DNA from 3 places in the Bacillus coreaensis genome. Region 1 is predicted to be linked to each of the others. Evidence: riboswitches for the same ligand, from Rfam matches in the RefSeq annotation. Region 1 holds a riboswitch; each other region holds the start of a gene.
The links. Region 1 has a riboswitch for cyclic di-GMP ahead of ACQ5H4_RS22165 (STAS domain-containing protein). Riboswitches for the same ligand answer to the same signal wherever they lie in the genome.
Positions count from the first base shown of each region.

Region 2: another riboswitch for cyclic di-GMP. It lies ahead of ACQ5H4_RS16940 (amidase); the one in region 1 lies ahead of ACQ5H4_RS22165 (STAS domain-containing protein).
Region 3: another riboswitch for cyclic di-GMP. It lies ahead of ACQ5H4_RS20550 (anti-repressor SinI family protein); the one in region 1 lies ahead of ACQ5H4_RS22165 (STAS domain-containing protein).

Region 1 covers NZ_JBOCCY010000024.1:48,084-52,354, reverse strand. The annotation lists gene ACQ5H4_RS22175 (flagellar assembly protein A) at 1-1,070, opposite strand, end outside; gene ACQ5H4_RS22170 (PP2C family protein-serine/threonine phosphatase) at 1,084-1,932, opposite strand; gene ACQ5H4_RS22165 (STAS domain-containing protein) at 1,932-2,249, opposite strand; cyclic di-GMP riboswitch class I at 2,404-2,490, opposite strand; gene ACQ5H4_RS22160 (putative bifunctional diguanylate cyclase/phosphodiesterase) at 2,551-3,330, opposite strand; gene ACQ5H4_RS22155 (Spo0E family sporulation regulatory protein-aspartic acid phosphatase) at 3,392-3,613, opposite strand; gene ACQ5H4_RS22150 (FMN-dependent NADH-azoreductase) at 3,725-4,271, opposite strand, start outside.
Region 2 covers NZ_JBOCCY010000012.1:43,461-47,731, reverse strand. The annotation lists one part of gene ACQ5H4_RS16950 (IS3 family transposase) at 1-539, shown strand, start outside; gene ACQ5H4_RS16945 (YhfC family intramembrane metalloprotease) at 689-1,459, shown strand; cyclic di-GMP riboswitch class I at 1,507-1,596, shown strand; gene ACQ5H4_RS16940 (amidase) at 1,640-2,506, shown strand; gene ACQ5H4_RS16935 (LysR family transcriptional regulator) at 2,620-3,504, shown strand; gene aroQ (type II 3-dehydroquinate dehydratase) at 3,643-4,101, shown strand.
Region 3 covers NZ_JBOCCY010000020.1:17,770-22,040, forward strand. The annotation lists gene map (type I methionyl aminopeptidase) at 1-449, opposite strand, end outside; gene ACQ5H4_RS20545 (helix-turn-helix domain-containing protein) at 1,024-1,353, shown strand; gene ACQ5H4_RS20550 (anti-repressor SinI family protein) at 1,484-1,618, opposite strand; cyclic di-GMP riboswitch class I at 1,651-1,745, opposite strand; gene ACQ5H4_RS20555 (hypothetical protein) at 2,000-2,206, opposite strand; gene ACQ5H4_RS20560 (pseudouridine-5'-phosphate glycosidase) at 2,518-3,432, opposite strand; gene ACQ5H4_RS20565 (carbohydrate kinase) at 3,446-4,271, opposite strand, start outside.

The DNA.
Region 1 (4,271 bases):
CCTCTCCGTTCTATAAAAGGACGTCCTGATTGCGTTGCAACGATTTTGTTAGCCACTTTCACTACCCCTGTTCCAGCAATGAAAATAGTTGGATAAACTCGTTTCGGAGGAATGGGTTCATCTGTTACTGTATATCCTGGCTCTCCTGGTGTATGTTGATGTATGATTCCAATTACCTGTCCTCTCTCAACATTTGGAATTGTAATGGTTTCACGAAAATCCACCCTACCATCTTCTTTTTCCTTCGGCCCCTTCTGCATCTCTACATCGACTTTCAGTTCAACCCAACCATCAGTTCCTTCTTTAGGGGCAAGCCCCGAAGCAATCTCAAACGTTGAAGGAACCAATGCATCAATTGCTTTTTGAATTTGGCCTTTGTTAATCCCCTGTTTAACACCCATTTCTTCAAGTTTTTGCATAACCTCTGGAAAAGTTAGTGTATTATTTACCTCTTTTTTCTCAATAGCTGATACATCTAGATGATTATTTGGTTCAATATCTGGGATTGTCCGAATAATGCGATAACCTGGTTCTATAGATAACTGAGCTTTTAACTTTTGATTATCAAGTGTTACTTTCCATTTCGTTTCGGACTCAACATTTTCCCCTTCGATGTCGTATAGATCCAAATCAGAAATGACCGCCGTTTTCTCATTAACAAGTAAATTATTTCTATACAATTTAATTCCAGGTTGAATAGTAATTGTAGGAAAATGATTTGCTGATGCTTTGAAATTTATTCTTCCATTCGATATCCAAACCTTTCCTTGAAGTGGATCTAATTCAACCTGTTTCGTATGGTCTTCATATAATATGTTTTTCGAATTCTCTTCTTCTTCAAAACTTTCTTCTTCAATCATTTCATTTAAAAGATCTTCAATTTCAGGTGTGGAAGAAGTTAAAACCTTTGTTAACTTTACGACTGACTTTTTTGATCCTATGCCCAATATTCCTTTTGTGCCCTGCTCAATAATCTCAATATTTACTTTATCCCTCGTTGTATCTAGTATCTCAAGACCAACATGTATCGCTTCGTTTATGCTATTCCCTTTTGATAATATACTTTGCATGAAAGAATCCCTCCTAACCAATAACAGGGGAATTTAGGCTGGTAATATCAGCCTTTTGTTGGCTTATTTTTAATAAAACCATTGTGATATCATCTTTTTGAGGAACGCCCTCTGTAAATTGCTCTATTGATTTCATGACACATTTCTCAAGTTCTCCTACCCCTAGATCTTTGTTTTGTATCAATGTTTGAATTAGCCTTTCCAATTTATATCGTTCACCCGTATCATTTTGGGCTTCAATAATTCCATCTGTATAGAAAAAGATTGTATCTAATTCTTCAAGATATACATTATTTTCTTTATACACTTGATTTGGTAGTCCCCCAACCATAATTCCTTTTACATTTGGTAGTTCCTCAATATTATTGCTTTTCCCCTTAATATAAAGAGGGAGATTATGCCCCGCATTGGCGTACGTTAATATTCCTGTTTTAGGGTTCCAATCTGCACAAAAAAGAGTGACAAATGACTTTAATGTTCTTAGATCTTCATAGAGCGCTTGGTTCATAGCCGTTAATGTTTCACCAGGACCTTGAGTACTTTCAGCAGCACTCCGAAAAGCGCCTCTAGTTAATATCATTAACATGGCAGCCGGTATCCCTTTCCCCATTACATCACCGATAACAATCCGAATGTTTCCATTAACTAAAAGATAAAAATCATAATAATCACCACCGATTAGTCGAGCAGGAAGAGATGAACCTGATACTTCCCCACCTTCAAAGGTAGGAGTTTTTCCATTAAGAAGTTGAGACTGAATATTTCTTGCTAAATTTATTTCTCTTTGTAAAGACTTATCAAAGACATTTTGTTTGTCATCCGTTTTAGTAGGATAATTGTATGTGAGGCTATCAAAATACATTAAACAACCTCCCTTTGTATCGTATCTAAAATACGATACACTCCTACAGTTTCAAATATTTGGTGAGTTAGTTCATTCATTCCTAAAAGTTTAAGTTGAAAATTATTTTCCTGTGACAAATAAATAGAGTTTATTATTGAACCTATACCTGTAGAATCAATAAAATCTAAATCACTAAAGTCAAAAATTAAGGTATTGATACCCTGAGTTTCTTCTAGTAGTGGATCAATAACATTCGCAGTCGATATATCTAAAATCCCTTTAAATTTAAAAACAGTTGTTGTCCCCTGTTCTTCCTTTTCTATTACTAATCCCATTTTCTCTACCTCCTTATGAAGTATTTAATCTCTATAAGAGATAGACCCAAAGCATATTGTTTCTAACTTAATAGGTGCAAAAAAGCTCACCAAAAAGATTGGTGAGCTCTAATAGAATAGGGTAGACTGCCTCCTATCTTATTATTCCAACCCTTTCGGAAACCCGGCGATCATTGCTGAACCTAGCTTTAGACCCGTAGCTTTGCGTCCTTATTTTTCAATAAGTTTGCCATTATCGATGGTTTATTTATTAAGTATATCGTCGTCTTTTTGAATCATTTAAATGGTAAATCTAGGTTAATCATCTAGCAAAAGCAGGAATGTTCTTACCATTTGAAATAAAATTTACAAACTGCTTTTCTTCCAATGGTTTACTAAATAAGTAACCTTGAATAAAGTGACAATTCATTTTTTTTAACATTTCCCACTGTTCAATCGTTTCAACACCCTCCGCAACGACCTTTAAATTAAACCCTTTTGCCAGTAAATGAATGCATTCTACTATGATGGAATCTTCTTCGTTTTCTATTATATTTTTTATAAAAGACTTATCAATTTTTAAAAACTGAACCTTAAGCTTTTTCAGATGACTGATGGAAGTAAATCCTGTACCAAAATCGTCAATCGAAATAGATATTCCTAAATCTTTTAGCGAATCAATATTGGAGAAAACAGACGCATCCATCTCAAGCATGGAATTCTCTGTAATCTCTATTTCTAATAAACTAGGGCTTACTTGATATTTTTGTAAATATTTTAAAACTATTGGAATAAAATCCGCCCTCTTCAATGTTTTTGCAGATAGGTTAATGGAAATAGGGACTCTTTTAACTCCTGTTCCTTCCCATTTTATAAGCAAGCTGCAAACTTTTTGGAGAATCCATACACTCATTTCATCTATCAAACCGCTCTCTTCTGCCAAAGGGATAAATTCCATTGGAGAAATTACTCCCCATATAGGATGATTCCATCGGATAAGCGCTTCTGCTCCTTTAATTTCCCCTGTATATGTATCCACTCTCGGTTGATAGTTAAGGATGAATTCTTCTCTTACTAATGCTTTCTTTAAATCACTTTCCATTTCATAAAGCTAATATTCCTGGGAAATCCGGTCATTGTTATCAACTGTTTTTGGAATAGATTCAAACATGGTCACTGCACTTCCCCCAATTTATGATTTGGTCTGTTAGACATATGGCTGGAGAATGATCTATTTTATAGAATAAATTTATTAACACATCTAACTCTTGGCTGCAGGTAACAACTTTTTCATTTGTTAATTCTAGCTCAGAAGCTATTTCTAAAAGTAATTTCTTCTTTATGTCAATTTCTTCAAGCAACCTAACTTTTTTCCGTCCTATCATTGCCAATTATATGGACTTAATCATAATTCTCTAAAAGATATAGTAGGTTTTTCATATTTTAAGATATTAAAAAACCCTTGCGTTTTATCGCAAGGGCCTTACTTAATCTATTTATGCTTTGACTGCTAACTCAACTACACGGCGTGCAGATGCTTTTACTTCTTCTAAACCTGCAGCAATGATTTCTTGTGCTTTATCTGGCATCGCATTATGTCCTTCGATAATCACTTCATCAATGATTTGCATTCCAAACACTCCACCAAAAACATTACGCATATAGTTCACAGCCATTTCCATCGGTGCTGCTTCAGGCGCTGAATAAACCCCTCCGCGTGCATTTAGGAATATGGCCTTCTTTTCTGGCATTAAGCTTACTAGGTTACCAGAAGCATCATATTTAAATGCGAAGCCTGCTGCGTATACATAATCAATAAACGTTTGTAATTTTGCAGGGATCGTTAAATTCCATAACGGAAACGCAAACACAACAACATCTGCGCTTGAAAGTGCATCCATTGCTTTTTGTTTTGCAGCTAACAAACGTGATTCAACGTCAGTTAGTTCTCCACCATTTTGAACCTTACCAAATGCATCAAAAAGGTCTTGACCAAAATATGGTGTATCCTCTTCAAACACATCATAAGTAGTAACGTTTACG
Region 2 (4,271 bases), on a different contig from region 1:
AGATAGCACCCAATATACTTGACCGTAACTTCAAGGCTGAAAGCCCGAATGAAAAATGGGTTACAGATATTACTGAGTTTAAATTGTTTGGTGAAAAGCTGTACTTGTCACCGATGTTAGATTTATTTAATGGAGAAATTATAGCCTATACTATCGAATCAAAACCAAGATATTCTCTTGTATCAAAGATGTTGAAAAAGGCATTTGAAAGACTGACAGATGGACACAAATTACTAATCCACTCAGACCAAGGCTGGCATTATCAGATGCCCCAATATCAAAAAGCTTTAAAAGAAAATGAGATTACACAAAGTATGTCACGTAAGGGAAACTGTTACGATAACGCAGTAATAGAGAACTTTTTCGGCATTCTAAAATCGGAATTTTTATATACTCAAGAGTTTGAAAGTGTAGAACATTTTAAAATTGAATTAGAAGAATATATTGATTACTACAATAACAAAAGGATTAAAGCCAAATTAAAAGGTCTGAGTCCGGTACAATACCGGACTCGGACTCAGACCTTAAGAGTTGCCTGATGAAATAAATGTCTAACTTTATGGGGTCACTTCATTAAAGAGGTGCTTTTTTAATTGGAAAAAAGAACAAAACCCCATTGACAGAATATAACTCTTACTTTAATATTATCATTATCAATAATGATAATAAAAACAAGGGGGGATTTACGATGATTAGCAATGCAACAATCTTAAGCATGGTCGCAGTTATTATTTTTTCCATTCTTCTATTTACTAACGCCATTCTAATAACAAAAAAACAGGTAGGAATTTCACTCAAGCCGTTAATAATAGGTAGCATCGGGTTTGTTATTATCACTCAAGTATTAGAGAAACTTCTTCATGTTGCAGCCATAACCAATTTTCCAAACTATGCGGAACATCCATGGTTATTTGGATTATACGGCGGTTTTGCGGCAGGGATATTTGAGGAAGTAGGGCGCTATATCTTATTTATCTGGCTGTTGAAAAAATATCAGGATTACAAAGGTGGGCTGTCTTTCGGGGTAGGCTGGGGTGGCATTGAAGCCGTAGTTATTGCCCTTTCAACGGTTGTACCATTCCTTCTCTTTGCAACGATGATCAATGCAGGTACATTTGATGCCTCTATCGGAGCTAGTCTTCCGAGTGATCAAGCAGCAACCATTAAAGAAACATTATTAAATCAAGGAGTTTCTCACTACCTATGGGGAATACCAGAGCGTTTCTTTGCTCTCTTTATGCAAATCGCTTTCACTTTACTTGTTTTACTAGCGGTCATTAAAAAGAAGTTCCAATACGTACTGCTCGCAATTATCGCTCATGCGGCAATTGATTTTCCTTTAGCCTTCTACCAAACTGGATACATCAAAAGCTTATGGATTATTGAGTTGTACATTGCCTTCATCGGAGTTCTATCTTTCTTCATTATAAAAAGATTAAGAAAATTGCTGATTGGGTAAAAATACCTGAGACAAAAGTTGGTTTTAATAAAGTATAATAAAAGAAAAACTGTAAAAGGCAAACTTCTCCGAAAGGGAAGGACGCAAAGCCGTGAGCCTAATCGCTTGATCTAGCGAATGGTTGTCAGGTTGCCAGGTCTCATTTTGTGAGCCTCGGCTGGCAGAATGGGGGAACTTGAAATGAAAAAGCTAGTAGTATCAATGATTGTTGTGTTGCTTTTTTCAATAGGAGGCTTTGGATCAAAAATGAGTGCTTCTACTGTAGATCGCTCCACCTGGCTATGGAATCCGTGGGAAATTGTTAGTGATGAAGAGGGAACAATAAGCTTTCTCGAACAAAAGCAAATCAACAAAGTCTATGTACAAATCGATCGTGATATCCCAATGAATGTGTACCGTAGCTTTACTACGAAGGCATCAGTAAAAGGGATAAAAGTATATGCTCTAGACGGAGCACCAAGCTGGGTAGCTCCAAAAGGATATCGAAATCAAGATGCGTTAATGAACTGGTTAAAAACCTATCAAGCTGGGTCAACCGCTTCTCAAAAATTTACGGGTATTCATTTAGATGTAGAGCCTTACTTATATAGCGGTTGGAATACGAAACGAGCGGCAACTGTTAAAAGTTATCAAGAATTAATAACTAAAGCGAGTGCCTCTGCTGACACATTAAAACTACCTCTTGAAGCCGACCTGCCATTCTGGTTTGATGAAGTGTCTTACAACAATACGTTTGGCAAAGGAAATCTAGCAGAGTGGGTTATTACAAAAACGAATAGTGTAACGATTATGGCCTACCGTGATACCGCCCCAGCTATCATTGAAATCGTCAAAAATGAAATAGCCTTTGCCGGCAAACACAATAAGGCATTAGTCATCGGTGTAGAAACAGGTGCAACAGACGAAGGCGATATAATTTCCTTTTTTGAAGAAGGGGAAGCCTACATGAATGAGCAGCTTGATTTGGTTGCCTCCCATTACGGAACCACTCTTGGATATAAGGGACTGGCAATCCACCATGTGGGAAGCTGGAAAACCATGAAATAAAGAACAAAAGAAAGCACTCAAAGAGTGCTTTTTTGTTCATATTCAGTCCTTTTTCTTACCTAAAAAACATCATATACTTTGTTTAAAGCTTGGAAACAGGGAGGGCTCTGTTTATGAACCTGAAACATTTACAATATTTTCGTGTGCTAGCCAAAACACAGCATTATACAAAAGCAGCCGCTCAGCTATATATCACACAACCAAGTCTTAGCCAGGCAATCGGCGAGCTTGAAAAAGAATTAAGTATCAAGTTATTTGAAAAGGTTGGTCGAAATATTAAGCTGACCAAATACGGCCACTATTTTTTAACCTATGTGGAAAATGGATTAGAGGAGCTTGAAAAGGGTGAAAGGAATCTTCAAAAGCTCACCAATGCCAATACGGGTATCATTGACTTAGCATTCATTTTCTCCTTAGGAGCCGATTTTGTCCCATCGATTATTCAGTCTTTTATGGAAGAAAATGAGGGCGGACAAGTAACCTTTTCTTGTATTCAAGGAACCACACAGAATATCATCCAAGGCTTAAAGGAAGAAAATTATGACCTTGCTTTTTGTACGTATGCGGAACATGAACCAGAAATTGATTTTATTCCATTAATGAAGAGAGATATTGTACTCATCACTCATAAAGATCATCCGTTAGCATCCAAGGATTCCGTGGAATTAATGGATATTGCTGAGGAAAAATTCATTTGTTTTAACAAGAAAAGTCTATTTCGTCCCGTAATCGATCAATTATTTACGGATGCCGGGATCACTCCATATATATCTTGTGAAGTAGCAGAAGATACGGCATTGGTGGGCTTAGTGGCAGCCAAACAAGGAGTGGGAATCCTTCCGCGATCCTCCACCTTAGACCTGTTTGACATTAAAGTTCTACCTTTTCAGGAGCCGCTCCCAGAACAAATTATCTACATGGCGAGTGTAAAGAATCGTTACCTATCACCTGTAGTGGAAAAGTTTAAAAGTTATATTGAAAGAAATTCACTTAACTAAGACTCTTTTTTTTATTTTTCATAGGGTAAGCCTATAGATCTCACCAAAAAACCGATTGGTATTTATGGATTGTCTGTTTTAGAATAGTCGTATAAACAAGTTTGTGAAATAATGAGCAAGAGGAAGAGGGAATCTATGATGAAAAAGGTGCTTATGCTAAACGGTGTGAATCTTAATATGTTTGGAAAACGTAATCCGAAGGTGTATGGAACGATTACCCTAGATGAAATTAATGAAAACATGAAAAAGTTAGCAGAAGAGTTAGATCTAGAACTTGAAACATTCCAAACGAACTGTGAGGGAGAGATGGTAGATCGCATTCATCAAGCCTATCGTGAAAAAGTCGATGCAGTGATTATTAATGCTGGTGCCTGGACCCACTATAGCTACGGAATTCGCGATGCTTTAGATATTTTAGAAGTACCGTTTATTGAGATTCATATGTCTAATATCCATGCAAGAGATGAATTTAGACATCGTTCTGTATTTGCAGAAATTGCTCAAGGTCAGATTAGCGGTTTTGGATGTGACAGTTACTTATTAGGGTTAAGAGCCGCAAAAACACTTATTGATGAAAAGCAATTACAAGAAGCTTAAAAAAAAGCTAGCAGGCCAATAACTAAAGGGTTCCGTTTTTTGGGTACTTTATTAATTAAAATACACAAGACAAGACGTATGAATTTGCATACGTCTTGTAGTAATTAACATGATTAAGTATTGTACAATTAAAACTGGTCGATAAAAAGCTGCTGATTCCCACATTTAGG
Region 3 (4,271 bases), on a different contig from region 1:
ATCGCATGTCCGATATCTCCGATTCGATTTCCTACGACGGCTGCTTCAATTCCTTTGTATAAGCTCTTTTTAGTTACCTCTACAAGACGGTTTGTTTCTTCAGAAGCTTCTCCAACGATATATGTCCACGCAGAGTCTGCTAAGGCGCTATTCACATTGACAACCATATCTATTGTAACAATGTCCCCTGTATTTAGAGGGTCTTTTCTCGGAAAGCCGTGACATATCTCATCATTAATACTAGCACATGTGGCGTATTCGTAACCTCTATACCCCTTTTGCTGAGCAATTGCACCATGCTGTGCTAAATATTTATCAACAAACTGGTCAATTTCCCAAGTTGTTATTCCTGGTCGGATCATTTTTTTAATTTCTTTATGACAAGCAGCCAGAAGCTCCCCTGCTTTTTTCATGGCCTCTATTTCACGAGGTGATTTTAATACAATCATTTATCTCACTTCCCCAAATCCCAATAATGTATAGTCTATATTGTACTCTCTATCGGTCTATATTAGCAAAGCATTCCTATGTCTAATTTTGTTAGATAACCTCAAACAATAGTCAATCAAACGTTTGATTGAATTCCCTTCCCCCCTTTAAAATCAACAAACACAAAAAAAGAATTTGTCGAACAAAAAAAATAGGTTTCACCCACCCCCATCCCGGGTATAAGAGGGTGTCAGACACCCTCCGTGGACAAAATGGGGCATTCTGTCTTTTGGTGGCGTCTGTCACCGTTCGTGGACAGATGGGGTGGTTTTGTGCGTCTGGGGTGGACAGTGGGAATTTTTTAGTTACGGCCACAATTATCACTTTCAATACGAATGGTATTGTGTATAATGCTACATAGAAGGGTTAAAAGTTGTTTATCAGCTTTTAATCACTAGAACCGTAAAAACTATCCATTTGTGACTAACTAAAGAATTTTTAAGAACGGAACCTACTATTTTCGTTCTGAATATGGAACTAACGAATTTTTTTTGCTATTATGAATTCATACAGAGAGATAGGTGAGTGATCTAGATGATTGGAGATCGTGTTAAGAAACTTCGTCTTGAAAAGAAAATGTCCATGTCTGAGCTAGCTGAACAGGCTGGTGTCGCGAAATCATACTTAAGTTCATTAGAAAGAAATTTACAAACAAATCCGTCTATCCAATTTCTCGAGAAAATTTCAGCTGTCCTTCATGTACCAGTTGACCATCTTATACACGAACATCCAAATAAAGATGAACTAGACTCTGACTGGATGAAGCTTGTGAAAGAGGCTATGAACTCTGGGGTTTCAAAGGATCAGTTTAAAGAGTTTCTTGAGTTTAATAAATGGAGAAGTAATCAATCAAATAATAACTAAAACAAAAAGACAAAATCCAGGTGATTTTGTCTTTTTTTCCAAAATAAAAAGCATTCCCATACGGTCCGACCCTAACAGAAATACTTTCATTCTATGTATGAAACAACCTGCTATGTAAGCTAGTTTCTTTTTATCCTCTGATTTCATTCTCACCTAAAAATCTTCTAATCTCATCTTTCTCTAAACCCAACTTTTTTGCTTCAAGAATTAACATCATCCACTCATAGTCTAGCTCTTCTAACGTCACTTCACTCGTTTCCAACATTCCTCGATCTCCCCCTAAAATACGATCGTATTCCAGGCAGTCCAGCCGTCTTAGCAAAAAAACTTCTAACTACCTTAGACCTGCGACTTTGCGTCCCCCCTTTTCAGAAGGTTTGCCTTTTTCTGTGGTTTGCTCTCCCATGTGATTCACTTATCAATCATTTTACTACTCGTTTTTAGTAAATTGTGTAAAAATCTGTCATACACTTAAAAACTTTCCCAACTAATTAGTTACACTATTCGACAAGGACCTTCATAAAGAACAATTGAGCCCTAAAGAATTCATACATTTTTTTACATTTGTAAGATCAAGCACAAAAATCATAAGTCTTCATGTCGCCCACTGTCGAAATCATTTTAAAAATTTTCTGACTTTTAATGATTAAGTCTTTATTCCTAGTTTTTGATTCTCATATGCTTTTAATTTTCTTTGGATAGGAATGATATTTACATGTACCCTTTCAAGTGTAACTGCATCAAAAAAAGGTAACTTTGTTAGATTATGACCACATATCGGACAGATCCATTCCCCTGCTTCCGAACTGCTGTATGATGGACGATAACATTTGTCACAGTTTTTCCGGTACATTCCCGCCACCTACTATTCTAATAGTTTTCGTTTCTTATTCTATTATTTCTCGTTCTATATAAAGAATAATTTACTTTTATTTTAGACGGAAGTGAGGGTAAACTAAACACTCTAAAATGACCATTTTTTCGTTATAATGAACACTTCCCTTTAGTTTTCAGCTCTTTTCTCCTTCTTTCTTACATTTATAATTTTTTTAAGAACAAATCGTTCGTTACAGTGTACGTTTTCGGAATTTGTAAATCTAGTACTATTTTTATGCAAAAAAAAAAGGAATCAGTCCTTGTGAGACTGACTCCTCAAAAATATTTTTAAGATAGAGTGTTAAGTTGAACTGCTATTTTTGATCCAACATCAGCATTATTTTTAACCAATGCAATATTTGCTTCTAAGCTTCTTCCTTCTGTAAGTTCTTTTACCTTTGCTAAAAGGAATGGAGTGACATTTTTACCCGCAATCTCATTTTCCTTTGCTTCTGTTAATGCCGTTTCAATCACACCATTGATAAATTCCTCTTCAAGAGCATCTGTTTCCGGGATTGGGTTAGCAATCACCACTCCACCGTTCAATCCTAATTCCCACTTTGTACGAATCATGCTCGCTGCTTCCTTTTCATCTTCCACTTGAACGTTCACTTGGAAAGGGCTTGTTCTTGTATAAAAAGCTGGAAGAACATCAGTACCAAAGCCAACCACTGGCACCCCATGGGTTTCTAAATACTCTAGTGTTAAACCAATATCAAGAATAGACTTCGCACCTGCGCACACAACAGCCACATTGGTTTGAGCGAGTTCTTGAAGATCTGCTGAAACATCCATCGTTACTTCAGCTTCACGGTGAACTCCACCAATCCCACCAGTTACGAACACTTCAATTCCAGCAAGCTCTGCACAAATCATCGTTGCTGCTACCGTTGTTGCTCCATTTTTCTTTGTCGCTACTAGGTATGGTAAATCTCTACGGCTCGCCTTTTCAATGTCCTTTCGGGTAGCAAGCATTTCTAACTCTTCGTCTGATAAGCCTATTTTTATTTTTCCGTCTAAAATAGCAATCGTAGCTGGTACCGCACCATTTTTACGAATAATATCCTCTACTTCCTTTGCCGTTTGTACATTTTGTGGGTACGGCATTCCGTGAGAGATAATCGTTGACTCTAATGCCACGACTGGTACATTATTTCTTTTCGCTTCTAAAACTTCTTGTGAGTATTCTAAATATTTTTCCATATTTGTTTGCTCCTTAGTGGAAATTATGTTGAAAAGCTTCTTGTAGCTGTTGATGATTCAATGACGGGTTAACCGTTTCCTCGGTTGCTAAAGTTAGCATGGAACACGCCATTCCAATTTTGCAGGCATCTTCTGTTTTTAACTCGCGTAAATAGGCATAGACAATTCCTGCAACCAGCGCATCTCCTGCACCCGTTACATCTACAACATCTACCTTTGGCGGTAACAGTACACCCGCTTCATTTGTCTTTGTAAAATAAATAAGTCCCTTGTCTCCGCGAGAAATGACAACTCTCTCAACGCCTTTTTTCATAATTGCTTCTGCCGCCTTAAAAAAGTCACCTTCGTCTTTAATTTGTATCTCCGCTAAAGCCTCTGCTTCGTCCTTATTTGCTATTAGCCAGGCCACACCATCAAGATTTTGTGGTAACTTCTTAATTTTTGGAGCTGAAACAGGAGTAATAACGAGTGGAATCGCTTCTTCTCTACAACGATCAATTACTTTTGCGAGTACGTCAGAAGGGAAGTTTGTATCAAGCATCACAAGCTCTGTTGATGCAAGAAAACCCCAGCGTTTTTCAACAAACTCTAAATCGACAGAATCATAAATGCCCATATCTGCTAGAGCAACCGCCATTTCCCCATCCACATCTAAAACAGCCGTATACGTTCCTGTTACTTCATTTGGGAGAATTTTCGAAGGCTCTATATCAACGTATGCCCTAGTATAGTCTAGTAACCATTTCCCTTCATGATCATCACCTACAACACTCATAAGAGAAACATCTAATCCTAGTCTTCCCAAGTTTTCGGCAATGTTCCTTGCAACCCCTCCGCAA